Regions from separate parts of the Pseudomonas sp. GL-RE-29 genome, predicted to be linked through region 3. Evidence: predicted binding sites of a transcription regulator. Region 3 holds the regulator's gene; each other region holds the start of a gene.
What was found. The regulator FliA, encoded in region 3, starts transcription of late flagellar genes. The targets are predictions, from matches to a motif close to CTAAAGTTTNNNNNNNNNNNGCCGNTAA.
Positions count from the first base shown of each region.

Region 1: KGB21_RS09360 (methyl-accepting chemotaxis protein) is a predicted target of FliA. The motif match lies at 3,132-3,159, and genes of this name have one in related genera.
Region 2: KGB21_RS01345 (methyl-accepting chemotaxis protein) is a predicted target of FliA. The motif match lies at 3,766-3,793, and genes of this name have one in related genera.

Region 1 covers NZ_JAGYGD010000008.1:97,175-103,424, reverse strand. Annotated here, with positions in the region: gene KGB21_RS09375 (putative bifunctional diguanylate cyclase/phosphodiesterase) at 1-468, shown strand, start outside; gene KGB21_RS09370 (NorM family multidrug efflux MATE transporter) at 605-2,002, opposite strand; gene KGB21_RS09365 (LysR substrate-binding domain-containing protein) at 2,161-3,081, shown strand; gene KGB21_RS09360 (methyl-accepting chemotaxis protein) at 3,267-5,243, shown strand; gene KGB21_RS09355 (YifB family Mg chelatase-like AAA ATPase) at 5,372-6,250, opposite strand, start outside.
Region 2 covers NZ_JAGYGD010000001.1:279,690-285,939, forward strand. Annotated here, with positions in the region: gene rlmM (23S rRNA (cytidine(2498)-2'-O)-methyltransferase RlmM) at 1-527, opposite strand, end outside; gene acnA (aconitate hydratase AcnA) at 738-3,479, shown strand; gene KGB21_RS01345 (methyl-accepting chemotaxis protein) at 3,825-5,390, shown strand; gene KGB21_RS01350 (alpha/beta family hydrolase) at 5,476-6,150, opposite strand; gene ccoN (cytochrome-c oxidase, cbb3-type subunit I) at 6,237-6,250, shown strand, end outside.
Region 3 covers NZ_JAGYGD010000006.1:129,800-136,049, reverse strand. Annotated here, with positions in the region: gene flhA (flagellar biosynthesis protein FlhA) at 1-769, shown strand, start outside; gene flhF (flagellar biosynthesis protein FlhF) at 781-2,109, shown strand; gene fleN (flagellar synthesis regulator FleN) at 2,226-3,056, shown strand; gene fliA (RNA polymerase sigma factor FliA) at 3,053-3,793, shown strand; gene KGB21_RS07770 (chemotaxis response regulator CheY) at 3,960-4,331, shown strand; gene KGB21_RS07765 (protein phosphatase CheZ) at 4,351-5,139, shown strand; gene KGB21_RS07760 (chemotaxis protein CheA) at 5,194-6,250, shown strand, end outside.

The DNA.
Region 1 (6,250 bases), on a different contig from region 3:
AGCCGACTGATTGCAGAGCGCGGTGTCGAGGCGCAGTGGCTGGAATTCGAATTGACTGAAACCGCGGTCATGCGCCGCAGTGATCTGGTCAAGCAGACCATGGACGCTCTGGGGCGCCTCGGCGTGCGCTTCTCCCTCGATGACTTCGGCACCGGGTTTTCATCGTTCGTGCACCTCAACAGCCTGCCGATCACCTTGCTGAAGATCGACAAGAGCTTTGTCGGCGGCATGGAACAACGGGAAGAGAACCGCAAACTGGTCCACGCCATGATCAACCTGGCGCACAACCTTAATCTGGAAGTGGTTGCTGAAGGGGTAGAAACGCCGGAGCAGCTGGACTTGTTGCGTGGGTTTGATTGCGATCAGGTGCAGGGTTACCTGATCAGCAAGCCGTTGCCGTTGGCGGAGTTGGTGGAGTACTTGACGTTCGGCAGCAGTCAGCAGGCGCCGTTGGAAATCGTGGTTTAACCGTAAAACCTGTAAGAACGCGGTTTTGTGGCGAGGGAGCTTGCTCCCGCTGGGTCGCGCAGCGACCCCAAAAGCTTTGCGACTGCTCCGCAGCCGAGCGGGAGCAAGCTCCCTCGCCACAAAAGCAAGGCGGATTTCAGTCAGGCTGGGCCATCTGGAAACCATTCTCTGCCGCCGGCTCGCGCCGAATCATCCGCTTCATCTTCCACTCAAACGCCAACGTCAGACTCACCGCCGCACACGCCAGGCCCAACGCCAACCCCCACCACACGCCCGTCGGCCCCCAATTCAAATGGAACGCCATCCACCACGCGGCCGGTGCGCCAATCAGCCAGTAACAACCCAGTCCAACGAGGAACGTGGTCTTGGCATCCTTGAGCCCGCGGATGCAGCCCATGGCGATGGTTTGCGTGCCGTCGAACAGTTCAAACCACGCCGCCACTGCCAGCAGGCTTACCGCCAGGTTGATGACGTCACGGAACGCCGGGTCGTTGTGGTCGAGAAACAGGCCGATCAACTGATTCGGCAGCAGCCAGAACACCATGGCAAAGCACAGCATCGCCGCCGCACCGAAGGCGATGCCGACCCGTCCGGCCAGTCGCGCGTCCAGCAGTTGCCCGGCGCCGTAGTGCTGGCCGATGCGCATGGTGATCGCGTAGGAAATCCCCGCCGGGACCATGAACGCCACGGAAACAATTTGCAGGGCGATCTGATGTGCCGCCAATTGCGTGCTGCCCATGGTGCCCATGCACAGCGCCGCGAAGGCAAACAGCCCGACTTCCACCGCATAGGTGCCGCCAATCGGCAGGCCCAGGCGCCACAGCTCTTTCAGGTATTGCCGGTTCAGCCGCGATAGTCCCTGACGCAGCGGATAAGCGTCATAAGCTTGATGCCGGCGAATGTGCCACGCCAGCGCCAGTGCCATGAGATTGGCCACGATCGCCGTGACCAGGCCGATGCCCATCAAGCCCAGTTTCGGCAGGCCGAACATGCCGGTGATCAATGCATAGTTGAGCAGGAAGTTGGCCACCGTACCGCCCAGGCTGATGACCATCACCGGCGTCGCGCGGCCAATGGCGCTGGTGAAGCCGCGCAAGGCCATGAAGCTGAGGTAGCTGGGCAAGGCGAACGGCAGGAAAATCAGAAACTGTCCGGCCGACTGCACGTTGCTTTCGGTCTGGCCGAACAACAGCAACACCGGTTTCAGATTCCACAACAGCAAACCGGCGACCAACGCCATCAACCACGCCAGCCACAATCCGGCCTGGGTCAACCGGGTCGCGCCGACAATGTCGCCCGCGCCCTGACGGATCGCCACCAATGTGCCGACCGCCGCAATCACGCCGATGCAGAAAATCGATACGAAGGAATAGGTCGCAGCGCCGAGACCGCCGCCGGCCAGTGCCTCGGGACTCAAGCGCGCCATCATCAAAGTGTCGGTGAGGACCATCAGCATGTGCGCCAACTGCGAGGCAATCAACGGCCCCGCCAGCCGCAGGATGGCCCAGAGTTCAATACGCGCTGGATGCTGCATGGTCATCACGCTCGATGGTCAGAGAGAACAGGAAAGCGTCGATTCTCGGCGCTCTGCGGGGTTTGCACAAAGGGATAAAAAGGATGGATGGCATGAGTCAAACTCATGCTGGCAAGTTTCTGCTAGGGTGGCCGAATTCGGTTGTAGGAGCTTTCCCAATGTCACGTCGTCTTCCTCCCTTGTATGCCCTGCGCGCATTCGAAGCAGCGGCGCGGCACAGTTCGTTCACCCGTGCCGCTGAAGAGCTGTCGATCACCCAAAGTGCGGTCAGTCGGCATATTCGTACGCTCGAAGAGCATTTTGCCTGCCGCTTGTTTCACCGCAGTGGTCGCAATTTGCAGCTGACCGAGTCAGCCCGAATGCTGTTGCCGGGCATTCGCGAGGGCTTCACTGCCCTGGAGCGAGCCTGCAATACCTTGCGCGCCGAAGACGACATCCTGCGCATGAAAGCCCCGTCGACCCTGACCATGCGCTGGCTGCTTGCGCGCCTCAGTCGCTTCCGCCATTTGCAGCCGGGCAACGAGGTGCAATTGACCAGCGCCTGGATGGATATCGATTCGGTGGACTTCAACGATGAGCCGTTCGATTGCGCAGTGTTATTGAGCAACGGACATTTCCCTCCGGATTGGGAGGCGAGTTACCTGTTCCCCGAGGAATTGATCCCGGTGGGCGCGCCCAATCTCCTGAACGATCAGCCATGGGATGTGGCGCGTCTGGTCAACACCGAACTGCTGCACCCGACACCGGACCGCCGCGACTGGCGCAATTGGCTGGAGCGCATGGGGCTCGCCGAGCAGGTGTCGCTCAAGGGCGGGCAGGTGTTCGACACGCTGGAGCTGGGCATGATCGCGGCCGCCCGAGGTTACGGCGTGTCCATGGGCGATTTGCTGATGGTGGCGGAGGATGTGGCCCAGGGACGTCTGAGTCTGCCGTGGCCGACCGCCGTTGCCAGCGGTGAGAAATATTACCTGGTCTGGCCGAAAACCCGCCCCGGCGGTGAGCGGATGCGCCGGCTCAGCGACTTCCTGCAAAACGAAGTCAGGGCCATGGAATTGCCCGATGTCGAGCACTTGAGCTGAAACGATGAAGCCGCCGCAGTAGCGGCCTTGAGCCATATCCCGGTTAATTGCTCAAGTATTCCCGCTGGCCGCCGAATATCTGCACATGGAACCTTCGTGCAGGTTCGATGCTTTCCCCATTATTAGAAATTTTGCTGAGTATGCGCTGCGATCAGGATGATCTGGCTGCTCGGCCAGGAGCTGTCATGTCTCAACCTCGTGCCCGGATCGCTTCACAGCTTGGTCTCGCGCTCGCCGTGATTCTAGCGATTGTCATCACTGGCAGTAGCGTGTTCGCCCTGCGCTCGCTGGATACCGCCAACCTCGCTACCCGCGAAGAGCACCTGGCCAGCGAGGCCCGGTTGCTGGCCGATCAATTGAGCACCTTTCACGGCACGTTGCGTGAGAGCACCCAGCGTCTCGCCGGTCTGTTCGAGAAGCGTTTCAGTGCCGGCCTGAGCGTGCACCCGGATGAGCCGGTGGCCGTCGCGGGTACTCAGACGCCGGGGCTGCACCTGGGCAGCGACGTACTGAACAATAATTTCAACGAAGTGGACGAGTTCAAGCAATTGACTGCGGGGGTGGCCACGGTATTCGTGCGCAGCGGTGAAGACTTCATTCGCGTCAGCACATCCTTGACCAAGCAGGATGGCAATCGGGCTATCGGTACGCTGCTCGATCACGCCAACCCGGCTTATGCACGCTTGATGGCGGGGCAGAGCTATGTCGGACGCGCGCTGCTGTTTGATCGTTTCTATATGACGCAATACACCCCCGTGCGGGATGGCGGCGGTAAGGTCATCGCCGTGCTGTTTGTAGGATTTGATTACACCGACGCGCAGAAAGCGCAGTTCGAAAACCTCAAGCGTTTCCGCATCGGTCAGACCGGTTCTCTGGCGTTGCTGGACGAGCAGAACAAGTGGCTGGTGCCGATTGCCGGGGTGCAAGTACCGGATCAGGCCATTGCGACCATCAACGGCTTGGCGAAAACACCAGGCAAGGGTGATTTCTGGAGCGACAAGTCCGAAGATTTCTATAGCGTGGCCGTGCCGTTCGAAGGCGGGCCGTGGTCGGTGGTGGCGAGTATGCCGAAAACCGAGATCAGCGCCGTGACCTGGAGCGTCGGCATTCAATTGGCCATCGGCAGTCTGTTGGCGATGCTGATCGCGGTGGGTTCAGCGGTCTGGTTGCTGCGCAGCAAACTCGCACCGCTGGGTGATCTGGTGCGTCAGGCCGAGGCGTTGGGTGCCGGTGATCTGAGCGTGCGCCTGAGCGTGTCGAGTAACGACGAAATCGGCCAGCTGGCCCGCGCTTTCAATCAGATGAGCCAAGCGTTGTCGACCATGGTCGAGCACATCCGTAACGCCTCGATGGAGGTCAACAGCCGCGCTCAGGCCTTGTCCGGTTTGTCCGGTGGCGCCTATGAAGGCATGGAGCAGCAATCCGGCGAAATCACCAGCATGGCTGGCGCCGTGGAAGAATTCAGCGCCACGTCCCTGAACATTGCCGACAACATGGGCAGCACCCAGCGTCTGGCCCAGGAAAACGCACAGCAAACCCAGATCGGTCGTACATCGATGGACGAAGCGTCCTCGTCGCTGGAGCAAATCGCCGGTGCGTTGAACAGCACGGCGACGGTGATCAACACCTTGGGGCAGCGCTCCCAGGAAATCGGCGGCATCGTCGGTGTGATCACTTCGATTGCCGAACAGACCAACCTGCTGGCGCTGAATGCTGCGATCGAAGCCGCTCGCGCCGGTGAGCAGGGCCGCGGCTTTGCCGTGGTGGCTGATGAAGTGCGCAACCTGGCCTCGCGGACCCGTCAGGCCACGGACGAAATTTCCGTGATGATCCAGAGCATCCAACAGGAAACCGGCAACGCCATCAGCACCATGGAGCAGGGCAATGTGCTGATGCAGGAAGGCTTGTCGCGCAATGCCAACGTGGCTTCGGCACTGGCGCGGATCGACGAACAAAGCCGCTCGGCCGGTCAGCAATTTGCTGCGATTACCACGGCGACTCAGGAGCAGAGCAGCACTGCGACTTTGCTCAGCAGCAATTTGCAGAGTATTGCCCTGGCCAACAGTGAGCAGCGTGAGGTGGTGTCCAACCTGGTGGTCACTGCTAAAGAGCTGGAGAAACTGGCGGCGGATTTGCGTTCCGAGGTTGACCGCTTCCGTTGAGGCGCGGCTGAAATCGCCATCGCGGGCAAGCCCGCTCCCACAGGGTTTGTTGGTCTGCAATCGTGTGAAGCACGCTGAACCTGTGGGAGCGTGGCTTGCCCGCGATGGGAGCGACGCGGTGTCGGCACTTATTGCGTCGCCGGCCGATACTGCAATGCTTCGGCCAGATGCTCGCGGCTGATCCCTTCGACCTGCTCCAGATCCGCCAACGTCCGCGCTACCTTCAGCAACCGGTGCGCCGAACGCAGCGAAAGGGTTAGCCGTTCACAGGCGTTTTCCAGCCAATGCTCATCGGCTGTGGATAACTTGCAGTGCCGACGAACCCCCGGCAGATCAAGGAAAGCGTTGGCGCAGCCCTGACGTTTTTGCTGTCGTTCGCGAGCCTCAGCGACCAGTGCTGCTGCGCTGGCGCTGTCCTCTCCTGGTTTCACTGCCGGATTCAACGCGGTGGCCTCCCGCGCCACGGTCAGGTGCAAGTCGATCCGATCCAGCAACGGTCCTGAGAGTTTGTTGCGATAACGCTGAACCATGTCAGGTGTGCAAGAGCACCGCCCAGTGGGTTCACCAAGATATCCACAGGGGCACGGATTCATCGCCGCCACCAACTGAAAACGCGCCGGAAACCGAACGCGATCTTTCGCCCGCGAAATCACGATATGGCCGGATTCCAGTGGCTCCCTTAAAACCTCCAGCACCTTGCGATCAAACTCTGGCAGCTCATCCAGGAACAGCACGCCATGATGAGCAAGTGTGATCTCGCCGGGTTGCGGTTTCGAGCTGCCGCCAACCAACGCCGGGCCGGAGGCAGAGTGATGGGGTTGCCTGAAGGGGCGCTGCGGCCAATGGCTCAACGGCGTGCAACTGCTGACTGACTGAATTGCCGCCACTTCCAGAGCTTCGCTTTCGCTCAGCGGTGGCAGCAATCCTGGCAGGCGGCTCGCCAGAAGCGTCTTGCCGGTACCTGGAGGCCCGCTGAACAGCAAGTTGTGCGCACCCGCCGCAGCAAT
Region 2 (6,250 bases), on a different contig from region 3:
GGGAACTTCAAACGCGGGATGCCCATCGGCCACATCGCCGAGTTGTTCGACTCCGCCAGGCCCATGAATACTTCACGACCGCTCTTGAAGGTCAGCAGCAAGCGCGGCTTGTGGGCGTCTTCCACCAGCTTGCCGGCGGCCATCAGCGCCTTGCGCAGGTGAACTTCGAATTTCTTGCAGAAGTTCGACAGTTCCTTGCCGTCGTTGGTATCGACCATTTCCAGCCACAGGCTGCCGCACAGCGGAAAGTCCGCCATGTGGGCGAGGATCACGCTGATGCGGTCGGTTTCCGGCAAATCAATGAAAATCCCGCGGGCCCACTGGCGCGGGAAAATCAGTTGATCGAAACGCTGACCGCGCATCAGGCGTTCGGCGCCGTCTTCTTCGGTGCAGACAAATTCGGCGCAGGCGCTGGCGGTCTTGGCCTTGGCGTAACCGGCCACGTTCAGCCGTGCGGCGAGGTCGGAAATCTCGGAACAGACTTCACCTTCGAAGCCCGGCCGGCAATGCATAAAGAGGGTGTTCATTGAATCTCCTGGGCAATCGGCAAGGAATTAATGCGCAAACTTGCCCTGTAGCAAAGCCTGTCACGAAAACCGGCGCATGATAGCCGACTTCGGAACCTCGGACTTGCCCATAGAGTCCAGTTATTAGCCAGCTACTGAAAACAGGGCTAGGTTTAATGCTCTGCCCGTCCCCTCAGTCCGTAGCCGTGCGGACTCAAAGGAGTGATCGTAATGCCGTCCCTTGATAGCTTGAACACCCTCAAAACCCTGCAAGTCGATGACAAGACCTACCACTATTTCAGCCTGCCGGAAGCCGCCAAGAGCCTGGGCGATCTGGATAAGCTGCCGATGTCGCTGAAGGTGCTGCTGGAAAACCTGCTGCGCTGGGAAGACGAAAAAACCGTCACCGGCGCCGACCTCAAGGCGATTGCCGCCTGGCTCAAGGAGCGCCGCTCCGACCGTGAAATCCAGTACCGCCCGGCGCGGGTATTGATGCAAGACTTTACCGGCGTGCCCGCCGTGGTTGACCTTGCTGCCATGCGGGCGGCGATGGCCAAGGCCGGCGGCGATCCGCAGCGAATCAACCCGTTGTCGCCGGTGGATCTGGTGATCGACCACTCGGTGATGGTCGACAAGTTCGCCACCAGTAGCGCCTTCGGGCAGAACGTCGACATCGAAATGCAGCGCAATGGTGAGCGCTACGCGTTCCTGCGCTGGGGCCAGAGCGCCTTCGACAACTTCAGCGTGGTGCCACCGGGCACCGGCATCTGCCACCAGGTGAACCTGGAATACCTCGGCCGCACCGTCTGGACCAAAGACGAGGACGGCCGCACCTACGCCTTCCCCGACACGCTGGTCGGCACCGATTCCCACACCACCATGATCAATGGCCTCGGTGTGCTCGGCTGGGGTGTTGGCGGCATCGAAGCAGAAGCGGCGATGCTCGGGCAACCGGTGTCGATGCTGATCCCGGAAGTCATCGGCTTCAAACTCACCGGCAAACTCCGCGAAGGCATCACCGCCACCGACCTGGTGCTGACCGTCACCCAGATGCTGCGCAAGAAAGGCGTGGTCGGCAAATTCGTCGAGTTCTACGGCGACGGCCTCGCCGATCTGCCGCTGGCGGACCGCGCGACCATCGCCAACATGGCCCCGGAATACGGCGCCACCTGCGGCTTTTTCCCGGTGGACGACGTGACGCTGGATTACCTGCGCCTGTCGGGCCGCCCCGTTGAGACCGTGAAACTGGTCGAGGCCTACAGCAAGGCTCAGGGCTTGTGGCGCCTGCCCGGTCAGGAGCCGGTGTTCACTGACAGCCTGGCGCTGGACATGGCCACCGTCGAAGCCAGCCTCGCCGGACCGAAGCGTCCACAGGATCGGGTCTCGCTGCCCAACGTCGCGCAAGCGTTCAGTGACTTCACCGACCTGCAATTCAAACCCACCAGCAAGGAAGAAGGTCGACTGGAAAGTGAAGGCGGTGGTGGCGTCGCGGTCGGCAATGCCGATCTGGCCGGCGAAGCGGACTACGAGTCCGAAGGTCAGACCTATCGGCTGAAAAACGGCGCCGTGGTGATTGCTGCGATCACCTCGTGCACCAACACTTCCAACCCGAGCGTGATGATGGCCGCCGGGCTGGTGGCGAAAAAGGCTGTGGAAAAAGGCTTGAAGCGCAAGCCGTGGGTGAAAAGCTCGCTGGCGCCCGGCTCGAAAGTCGTCACCGACTATTACGAAGCGGCGGGCCTCACCCAGTACCTCGATGAATTGGGTTTTGCGTTGGTCGGGTATGGCTGCACTACTTGCATCGGCAACTCAGGGCCGTTGCCGGAACCGATCGAAAAAGCCATTCAGAAAGCCGACCTGACCGTGGCTTCGGTGCTGTCGGGCAACCGCAACTTCGAAGGCCGGGTCCATCCGCTGGTGAAAACCAACTGGCTGGCCTCGCCTCCGCTGGTGGTCGCGTTTGCGCTAGCCGGTACGGTGCGCATCGATATCAGCAGCGAGCCTCTGGGCGAAGACCACGATGGCAATCCGGTGTACCTGCGGGATATCTGGCCGAGCAGCAAGGAAATCGCTGACGCAGTGAGTCAGGTCAACACCGCCATGTTCCACAAGGAATACGCCGAGGTTTTTGCCGGCGACGAGCAGTGGCAGGCGATCCAGGTCCCGCAAGCGGCTACCTATGTCTGGCAAGCGGATTCGACCTACATCCAGCATCCACCATTTTTCGATGACATCGGCGGTCCGCCGCCGGTGGTCAAGGACGTGGCGGGGGCCAGAATCCTTGCGCTGCTCGGCGACTCGGTGACCACCGACCACATCTCCCCGGCCGGCAACATCAAGGCTGACAGTCCGGCAGGCCAGTATCTGCGCGACAAAGGCGTGGAACCGCGGGACTTCAACTCCTACGGCTCCCGGCGCGGCAACCATGAAGTGATGATGCGCGGCACCTTTGCCAACATCCGCATCCGTAACGAGATGCTCAGCGGTGAGGAAGGCGGCAACACGTTCTACATTCCGACCATGGAGAAAATGCCGATCTACGACGCGGCGATGCGTTATCAAGCCGCGGGCACACCGCTGGTAGTGATTGCGGGCCAGGAATACGGCACCGGATCGAGCCGTGACTGGGCCGCCAAGGGCACTAATTTGCTCGGAGTGAAAGCAGTCATCGCCGAGAGCTTTGAACGGATTCACCGTTCCAACCTGGTGGGCATGGGTGTGCTGCCGTTGCAGTTCAAGCTCGATCAGAACCGCAAGAGCCTGAATCTGACCGGCAAGGAAACCTTGGATATTCTTGGCCTGACTGGCGTAGAGCTGACCCCGCGAATGAACCTGACCCTGGTCATCACCCGTGAAAACGGCAGCCGCGAGAAAATCGAGGTGTTGTGCCGGATCGATACATTGAATGAGGTGGAGTACTTCAAGTCGGGAGGGATTTTGCATTATGTGTTGCGACAGTTGATTGCGTCGTAAGCGCTTGCTGACACAGACACCGCCTTCGGGCGGTGTTTTTATTTGGGACGCCACCAATACAATCGCCTGCCTCTGGTCAAACTTTTTTCTGTGGGAGCGGGCTTGCCCGCGATAGCGGAGTGTCTAGCAGCACATATGTTGAATGTGCCGGCCCCATCGCGGGCAAGCCCGCTCCCACAAGGACTGAGGCTACCCGCAGATTCGCTTTGAGTTGTTCACGTATCCGATACCTCCCAGCTGACGCAAGAGTCATTTTGCGACGCACCACTGATTATCAAAAAATAACCTCAACAAATCCCCGCCGACGCCGATACAGCACTTGATAGCCTTGCGGATTAATAAGCCATGCGTAACAACCAGCCAATTACACAACGCGAACGGACCTTTCCGGCCCAGCAACGGTTGATTTCCACCACCGATGCCAAGGGCATGATCACCTACTGCAACGACGACTTCGTCGAGATCAGCGGGTTTTCTCGTGAAGAACTGATCCGCGCGCCGCACAACCTGGTGCGTCACCCAGACGTTCCGGCCGCGGTTTTCGCGCACATGTGGGCGACACTGAAACAAGGCTTGCCATGGATGGGCATTGTCAAGAATCGCTGCAAGAGCGGTGATCACTATTGGGTCAACGCCTATGTGACGCCGATCTTCGAAGGCAATCAGGTGATCGGTTACGAGTCGGTGCGGGTCAAGCCCACCGCCGAGCAGATCCGCCGCGCCGAAGCGCTCTACCAACGCATCAATCAGGGCAAGTCGGCCATTCCTTCGACCGATAAATGGCTACCGGTCCTGCAGGACTGGCTGCCGTTCATTCTGGTCAGCCAGCTGAGCTTCATGATCGGCGCCTCGCTCAACTCCCACTGGGGCTTTGCCCTGGCTGCCGGGCTTTCGGTGCCGTTGGGCTTGATGGGCCTGAGCTGGCAACAACGCGGGCTCAAGCGCTTGCTGCGCCTGGCCGAGCAGACCACGTCCGACCCGCTGATCGCGCAGATGTACACCGACAGCCGTGGCGCCCAGGCACGCCTGGAGATGTCGATCCTCAGCCAGGAAGCGCGCCTGAAAACCTGCCTGACCCGTCTGCAGGACACCGCCGAGCACCTGACCGATCAAGCGAAGCAGTCCGACAACCTGGCCCACAGCAGCTCTACCGGCCTGGAACGTCAGCGCGTCGAAACCGAGCAAGTGGCCACCGCCGTCAACCAGATGGCTGCCACCACGCAGGAAGTCGCCAGCCACGTGCAGCGCACTGCCGACGCTACCCAGCAAGCCAATTTGCTGACCGGTCGCGGGCGCGAAATCGCCGGGGAAACCCGCGAAGCCATTCAACGCCTGTCGGTGGTGGTTGGCGAAACCGGCCTGACCGTGACTCAATTGGCCAAGGACAGCGATGAAATTGGCGGTGTGGTCGATGTGATCAAAGGCATCGCCGACCAGACCAACCTGTTGGCACTGAACGCGGCCATCGAAGCGGCCCGTGCCGGCGAGATGGGCCGTGGCTTTGCGGTGGTGGCCGATGAAGTGCGGCAACTGGCGCAACGCACCAGCGAATCCACCGGGCAGATTCACGCCCTGATCGCCAAGCTCCAGCAGACTGCAGGCACGGCGGTGCAAACCATGGAAGCCGGGCATCGCCAGGCAGAAGAAGGCGTGGCGCGGGTGCTGGAAGCGGACCAGGCGCTGGTGGGGATCAGCGAAGCGGTGGCCAACATCACCGACATGACCACCCAGATCGCCGCTGCGACCGAAGAGCAAAGCGCGGTCGCCGAAGAGATCAGCCGCAACATCAGCAACATCTCGCACCTGGCTGACCAGACTTCGGAACAGGCGCAGAACTCGGCGTTGCTGAGTGAAGAGCTGACCAAGACGGCGAATACCCAGTATTCGTTGGTGGAGCGGTTTAACCGCTAAAAAGATCGCAGGCTGCGCCAGCTCCTACAGGGATCACAGTCCCCTGTAGGAGCTGCCGAAGGCTGCGATCTTTTGATCTTGCTCCTCACAAAAACCCCGCTACCTTATCTGCCGCAACCGCCAAATGCTGCTCATGACTAAACCCCGAAGCCTTCAACGGTTTCAAATCATGATCCCCCGCCACCAGCCAGAACACCTCGATATTCGGTGACAAGGCATAGCCCTCGACCGCCTCGCGATTACCCAACGCATCCCGCTCGCCCTGCACGATCAACGTCCGCGTCTTCAACGCCGCCAAATGCTCGACCCGCGGCTTCTCCGGTTTGCCCACGGCATAAAACGGATAGCCCAGGCACACCAACGCATCCGCGCCCAACTCATCCGCCAGCAAACTCGCCATGCGCCCGCCCATGGACTTGCCGCCAATGGCCAACGGCCCAGCGACATGGCGTCGCACTACGGCATACACCTCGCGCCAGCATTCCAGCAGCTTCGGCGCTGGATTGGGCGGCCGCTTGCCGCCGTCGACACGCCGTTGCGCCATGTACGGAAATTCGAAGCGCAACACGTTGACGCCACGTGCGGCAAGGCGCGCAGCCATGTTGTTCATCCAGTCGCTGTCCATCGGCGCGCCGGCGCCGTGGGCCAGGATCAGCGTCGTCGATGCCAGCGCCACGGCGGCGTCCCACAACCATCCATGTTCCCGCACACACTGCGCCCATTGATCCCCGTCAATACCGGCCTTGTGCCCTTTGTCCATGCTTGCCTCGCTTTTAGTCTGCCTATAACTCCGGCCGAAGGGCGCGCCGCTTGCGCTTCCTTCGGCTGAACCGTGGATGGGGAACCATGAACACTTCTAT
Region 3 (6,250 bases):
CTACGGCACGCTTAATGGCATAACCGCCAAAGATCCGGCTTTCGGCCTGGAGGCGGTCTGGATCGAAATCAGCCAGCGTTCGCAGGCGCAATCCCTTGGCTATACAGTGGTCGATGCCAGTACAGTAGTGGCAACTCACTTGAACCAGATCTTGTACAAGCATTCCAGTGAGCTGATCGGCCACGAAGAAGTACAGCAACTCATGCAATTGCTGGCCAAAAGCTCGCCAAAACTGGCGGAAGAGCTGGTGCCGGGCGTGGTGTCGCTGTCGCAACTGCTCAAAGTATTGCAAGCGCTGCTCGCTGAACAAGTGCCGGTGCGCGACATTCGCAGCATCGCCGAAGCCATCGCGAACAACGCTGCCAAGAGTCAAGATACTGCCGCATTGGTGGCAGCCGTGCGCGTCGGCGTATCCCGCGCAATCGTCCAAAGCATTGTAGGCACTGACTCCGAGCTGCCAGTTATCACGCTGGAGCCAAGGTTGGAACAAATATTGCTCAACAGTCTGCAGAAGGCAGGACAAGGCTCGGAAGAGGGCGTTCTGCTGGAGCCAAGCATGGCTGAGAAACTGCAGCGTTCGTTGATCGACGCCGCACAGCGTCAAGAGATGCAAGGTCAACCGGTGATTCTGCTGGTAGCCGGTCCGGTTCGCGCGATGCTCTCGCGATTTGGCCGACTGGCAGTCCCGGGTTTGCACGTGTTGGCTTACCAGGAAATTCCTGACAACAAGCAAGTGACCATCGTTGCGACAGTAGGGCCCAACGGCTGAGGTAGTGGTTTATGCAAGTTAAGCGTTTTTTCGCCGCCGATATGCGTCAGGCCATGAAGCTGGTTCGTGATGAGCTGGGCGCCGATGCCGCCATCATTGGCAACCGCCGCATTGCCGGTGGTGTCGAGCTGACGGCTGCCCTGGATTACAAGCTGTCGGCGCTGGCTCCGCGCGTGCCGAACATGGAGCTCGAAGACGAGCTGCGCAAGACCCAATCGCGGATCGTCACCGCCCAGGCTGAATTGAGCCTGCGTAGTGATGGCGAGAGCGACAATGCGACCAATCGCCAGTTGTTCGCCGGCCTGCCGCTGACCGCCGCCGAACCGCTGATCGAACCAACCTACAGCGAGCCTCGTCGTCCTGCACCGGCCGCCGCACCTGCCTCCAGCGGTGTGGACCCACGGGCGTTCGATTCCATGCGTTCCGAGCTCAACAGCCTGCGCGAACTGATGGAAGTACAGCTCGGCTCGCTGGCCTGGAATCAACTGCAAGGCAGCCGCCCGGCTCAGGCCAACCTGTGGCGCCGTTTGCAGCGCATCGGGCTCTCCGGCCCGTTGTCGCGGGATTTGCTGGCGCTGATTACCGATATTGAAGAACCCCGTCAGGCCTGGCGCATGTTGCTGGCGCATCTAGCGCGGATGATTGCCACACCGGAAATTGAACCGCTGGAAGAGGGTGGCGTGATTGCCATGGTCGGCCCTGCCGGCATGGGCAAGACCACCACCCTGGCGAAATTGGCCGCCCGTTACGTGCTCAAATACGGCGCGCAGAACATTGCGCTGGTGAGCATGGACAGCTTCCGCATCGGCGCCCAGGAGCAGCTCAAGACCCTCGGTCGGATTCTCAACGTGTCGGTGACGCACGTTGATCCGGGCCAATCGCTGGTCCAAGCGCTGGATCCACTGCTGCGCAAGCGCGTGGTGTTGATCGACACCGCCGGCCTGCAGGCCAGCGATCCAGCGCTGCGCATGCAGCTCGAAAGCCTGGCCGGACGAGGCATCAAATCAAAAAATTATCTGGTCCTGGCAACCACTAGCCAGAAACAGGTTCTAACCGCCGCTTATCACAGTTACAAGCGTTGCGGGCTTGCCGGCTGCATTCTGACTAAACTGGATGAAACGGCCAGTCTGGGCGAGGTGTTGAGCCTGGCCATCAGTCATGAGTTGCCAGTGGCTTACCTGACCGATGGCCCGCGGATTCCGGATGATTTGCATCTGCCGCGTCGTCATCAGTTGGTCAGCCGCGCCGTCAGCGTGCAAATGCAGGAAGAACCCAGCGAAGAAGCCATGGCTGACATGTTCGCTGACATCTACCACAGTCCGACCAAGCAGGTTGGCTGAGGTAAAAATGAATCGTTTTTGTACCTACATCGATGGTCTGCCATGCATTGTTCCGTTTGTGAACGCGCAGCCAGTAATGTGGCCTCCGTCTATGCAAGACAAGGTAAAGAAATAACATGGGCAGCATGCATCCCGTACAGGTGATCGCGGTGACCGGCGGCAAAGGTGGCGTCGGGAAGACTAACGTGTCAGTGAACTTGTCCCTGGCTTTGGCTGAGCTTGGCCGGCGCGTCATGTTGCTGGACGCCGACCTGGGCCTGGCGAACGTCGACGTTCTGCTAGGGCTGACACCCAAACGTACTCTGGCCGACGTGATCGAAGGCCGCTGCGAGCTGCGCGACGTCCTGTTGCAAGGGCCGGGCGGCATCCGCATTGTTCCGGCGGCGTCCGGCACCCAGAGCATGGTTCATTTGAGCCCGGCGCAACACGCCGGCCTGATCCAGGCCTTCAGCGACATCGGCGACAACCTCGACGTACTGGTGATTGACACCGCTGCGGGTATTGGTGACTCGGTAGTCAGTTTTGTACGTGCAGCGCAGGAAGTGTTGCTGGTGGTCTGCGACGAGCCGACTTCGATCACGGACGCCTACGCACTGATCAAATTGCTCAACCGCGATTACGGCATGAATCGTTTCCGCGTCCTGGCCAACATGGCCCAGAGCCCGCAGGAAGGCCGCAATCTGTTCGCCAAACTGACCAAAGTTACGGACCGCTTCCTCGACGTCGCCCTGCAATACGTCGGCGCCGTGCCATACGACGAAAGCGTGCGCAAGGCCGTGCAGAAGCAGCGCGCGGTCTACGAAGCGTTCCCGCGTTCCAAGTGTTCGCTGGCGTTCAAGGCCATCGCGCAAAAGGTCGATACCTGGCCGCTGCCTGCCAACCCGCGCGGGCACCTGGAGTTTTTCGTCGAGCGCCTCGTGCAACAAACGGCAGGACCCGTGCTATGACCGCCAGCGGTTACAACCTCTACAAGAAGTCGGCGCGTGACGCGCAGTACGAGCTGATCGAGCGTTACGCGCCACTGGTCAAACGCATTGCCTACCATTTGCTGGCACGCCTGCCAGCCAGTGTCCAGGTCGAAGACCTGATCCAGGCCGGGATGATCGGCCTGCTTGAAGTATCAACAAAATATGACGCCAGCAAAGGCGCGAGTTTCGAGACGTACGCGGGCATTCGAATCCGCGGCGCGATGCTCGATGAAGTGCGCAAAGGGGATTGGGCGCCACGTTCGGTCCACCGCAATACCCGGATGGTCAGCGACGCCATTCGCTCGATTGAAGCTAAAACCGGCCGTGACGCTAAAGATCATGAAGTTGCGGCCGAACTCCAATTGAGTCTCGACGATTATTACGGGATTTTGAACGACACCCTGGGCAGCCGCTTGTTCAGTTTCGACGATCTGTTGCAGGACGGCGAACACGAAGGGCTGCACGAGGATGGCGCGAGTGCTCATCTCGAGCCGTCACGCGATCTGGAAGATGAACGCTTCCAGGCAGCGCTGGCGGACGCGATTGCCAATTTGCCGGAGCGTGAGCGACTGGTGTTGGCGCTGTACTACGACGAAGAGTTGAATCTCAAGGAAATCGGTGAGGTCCTGGGAGTCAGCGAATCTCGGGTCAGCCAGTTACACAGCCAGTGCGCGGCCCGTTTGCGGGGGCGTTTGGGAGAGTGGCGAGCGCGCTGAAGGCAGTGTGGGGGCACTGCGACGTGGCTGGTGGGGTGTTGAACCGCGCCGGTCTCGATCCGTTGTACTCCAGACAGTCATCGAGTGCTTTGCCAGATTGATTGAAATGGCGCGTCCAGGTGCTGGGCGCGTTTTAGTCTGCTTGGAGGTCGAATTGGACAAGAACATGAAAATCCTCATCGTTGATGACTTCTCAACGATGCGGCGGATCATAAAAAACCTGTTGCGTGACCTTGGGTTCACCAACACGGTCGAGGCTGACGATGGCACCACTGCCATTCCGGTTCTCAACAGCGGGAGCATCGACTTTCTGGTAACGGACTGGAACATGCCTGGCATGACCGGTATCGATCTGCTGCGCCACGTGCGTGCCGATGAAAAACTCAAGCATTTGCCAGTGCTGATGGTGACCGCTGAAGCCAAGCGCGAACAGATCATCGAAGCGGCCCAGGCCGGTGTTAACGGCTATGTGGTCAAACCCTTCACGGCCCAGGCGTTGAAAGAAAAAATCGAGAAGATTTTCGAACGCATCGGTTGAACTGCGCCACGGGGGAGCTATGGGGCATAACGAATCATCCCAGGGCGATTTTGAATCGACCCTGAAAAAACACGCCGTCGAACTGGTCGCGAGCCTTGAAAAAGGCAGGTTTGGCGATGCTGTGCAATTGATCCATGAGCTCAACCAGACCCGTGACCGCGGCCTGTATCAGGAAGTGGGCAAGCTCACCCGCGAGCTGCATAGCGCGATCGTCAATTTCCAGATTGACCCGAACATGCCGCAAGCCGAGGAAGTGTCGCAAATCACCGACGCCACCGAGCGTCTGGGGTATGTGGTCAAACTGACCGAGGCGGCCGCCAATCGCACCATGGACCTGGTGGAAAACGCCACGCCGCTGGTCAACAGCCTGGCTGACGAAGCCCAGGCGTTGAGCACGGATTGGGGGCGGTTCATGCGCCGCGAAGTCGGCGCTGAAGAGTTCCGCGAACTGGCCCGGCGAGTCGACGGCTTCCTGGCACGCAGCAGCGCAGACAATCGCGCGGTGTCGAGCAACCTCAACGACATTCTGCTCGCCCAGGATTACCAGGACCTCACCGGTCAAGTGATCAAGCGAGTGACCCAACTGGTCACCGAAGTCGAAAGCAATTTGCTCAAGCTCGTGCTCATGGCCAGTCAGGTGGACCGCTTCGCGGGCATCGAACATGACCGTGAAGCGATGCTTGCAGAAAAAGATCCACAAAAACATCTCTCTCAGGGTGAAGGTCCGCAGATTCATGCCGATAAAAGAGAAGACGTTGTGTCCGGTCAGGACGATGTGGACGATTTGTTATCCAGCCTGGGATTTTAGAGTTTTAGAATTTTAGGTTTTTTGGGTTTTTAGACCTGTAGGAGCACACCCTTAATGAGCTTCGGCGCCGATGAAGAGATCCTTCAGGATTTCCTGGTTGAGGCCGGCGAGATTCTAGAGCAACTGTCCGAGCAACTGGTCGAGCTGGAAAGCCGTCCGGATGATGCGGATTTGCTCAATGCAATTTTTCGCGGTTTTCACACTGTAAAAGGGGGCGCCGGCTTCCTCCAGCTCAACGAGCTGGTGGAGTGCTGTCACATCGCCGAGAACGTTTTCGACATCCTGCGCAAGGGCGAACGTCGCGTCGACTCGGAATTGATGGACGTGGTTCTCGAAGCACTGGACGCGGTGAACAGCATGTTCAGCGAAGTCCGCGAGCGCAGCCCGATCACGGCCGCGACGCCGGAGTTACTCGCGGCGCTGGCCCGTCTGGCTGAACCGCAATCGGCTGACGAAGCCGCTCCTGCGCCTGTCGCCGAGGTTGAAGCACCTGTTGCCGAAAGCGAATCGGGTGACATCACCGACAATGAATTCGAACAACTGCTGGACTCGCTGAACGCCGTCAAGGCCCAGGCCGAGGCGCCGGCGGCTGCTCCAACGCCTGCGCCTGCCAGCGATGCGGCGTCCAGCGACGAAATCACCGATGCAGAGTTCGAGTCGTTACTCGACCAGTTGCACGGTAAAGGTCAGTTCGCCGTTGACGCGGTGGCCGCGTCTGCTGCACCTGTCGCGCCTGAAGCCCCGAAAGCACCAGGCGACAGCTCCGACATTACTGACGACGAATTCGAAGCACTGCTCGACCAGCTTCATGGCAAAGGCAACTTTGCTGTCGATGCGCTGGAATCGGCCATTGCTTCGGTGCCGACACCTGCGGCACCCACCGCCGCCGCGGCGGGCAGCGATCTGATCACCGATAACGAATTCGAAGCATTGCTCGACGAGTTGCACGGCAAAGGCAAGTTCGAAGTCGGCAGTGCAACCGGCGGCAATGCTTCCGTTGCTGCCCCGGTCGCGAAGGCGGCTGTGCCGAAACCCGTGGCCAAGGCGCCTGAGCCTAAAGCTGAAGCACCGAAACCTGCTGCGGCACCGGCTCCGGCCCGTGCTCCGGCAT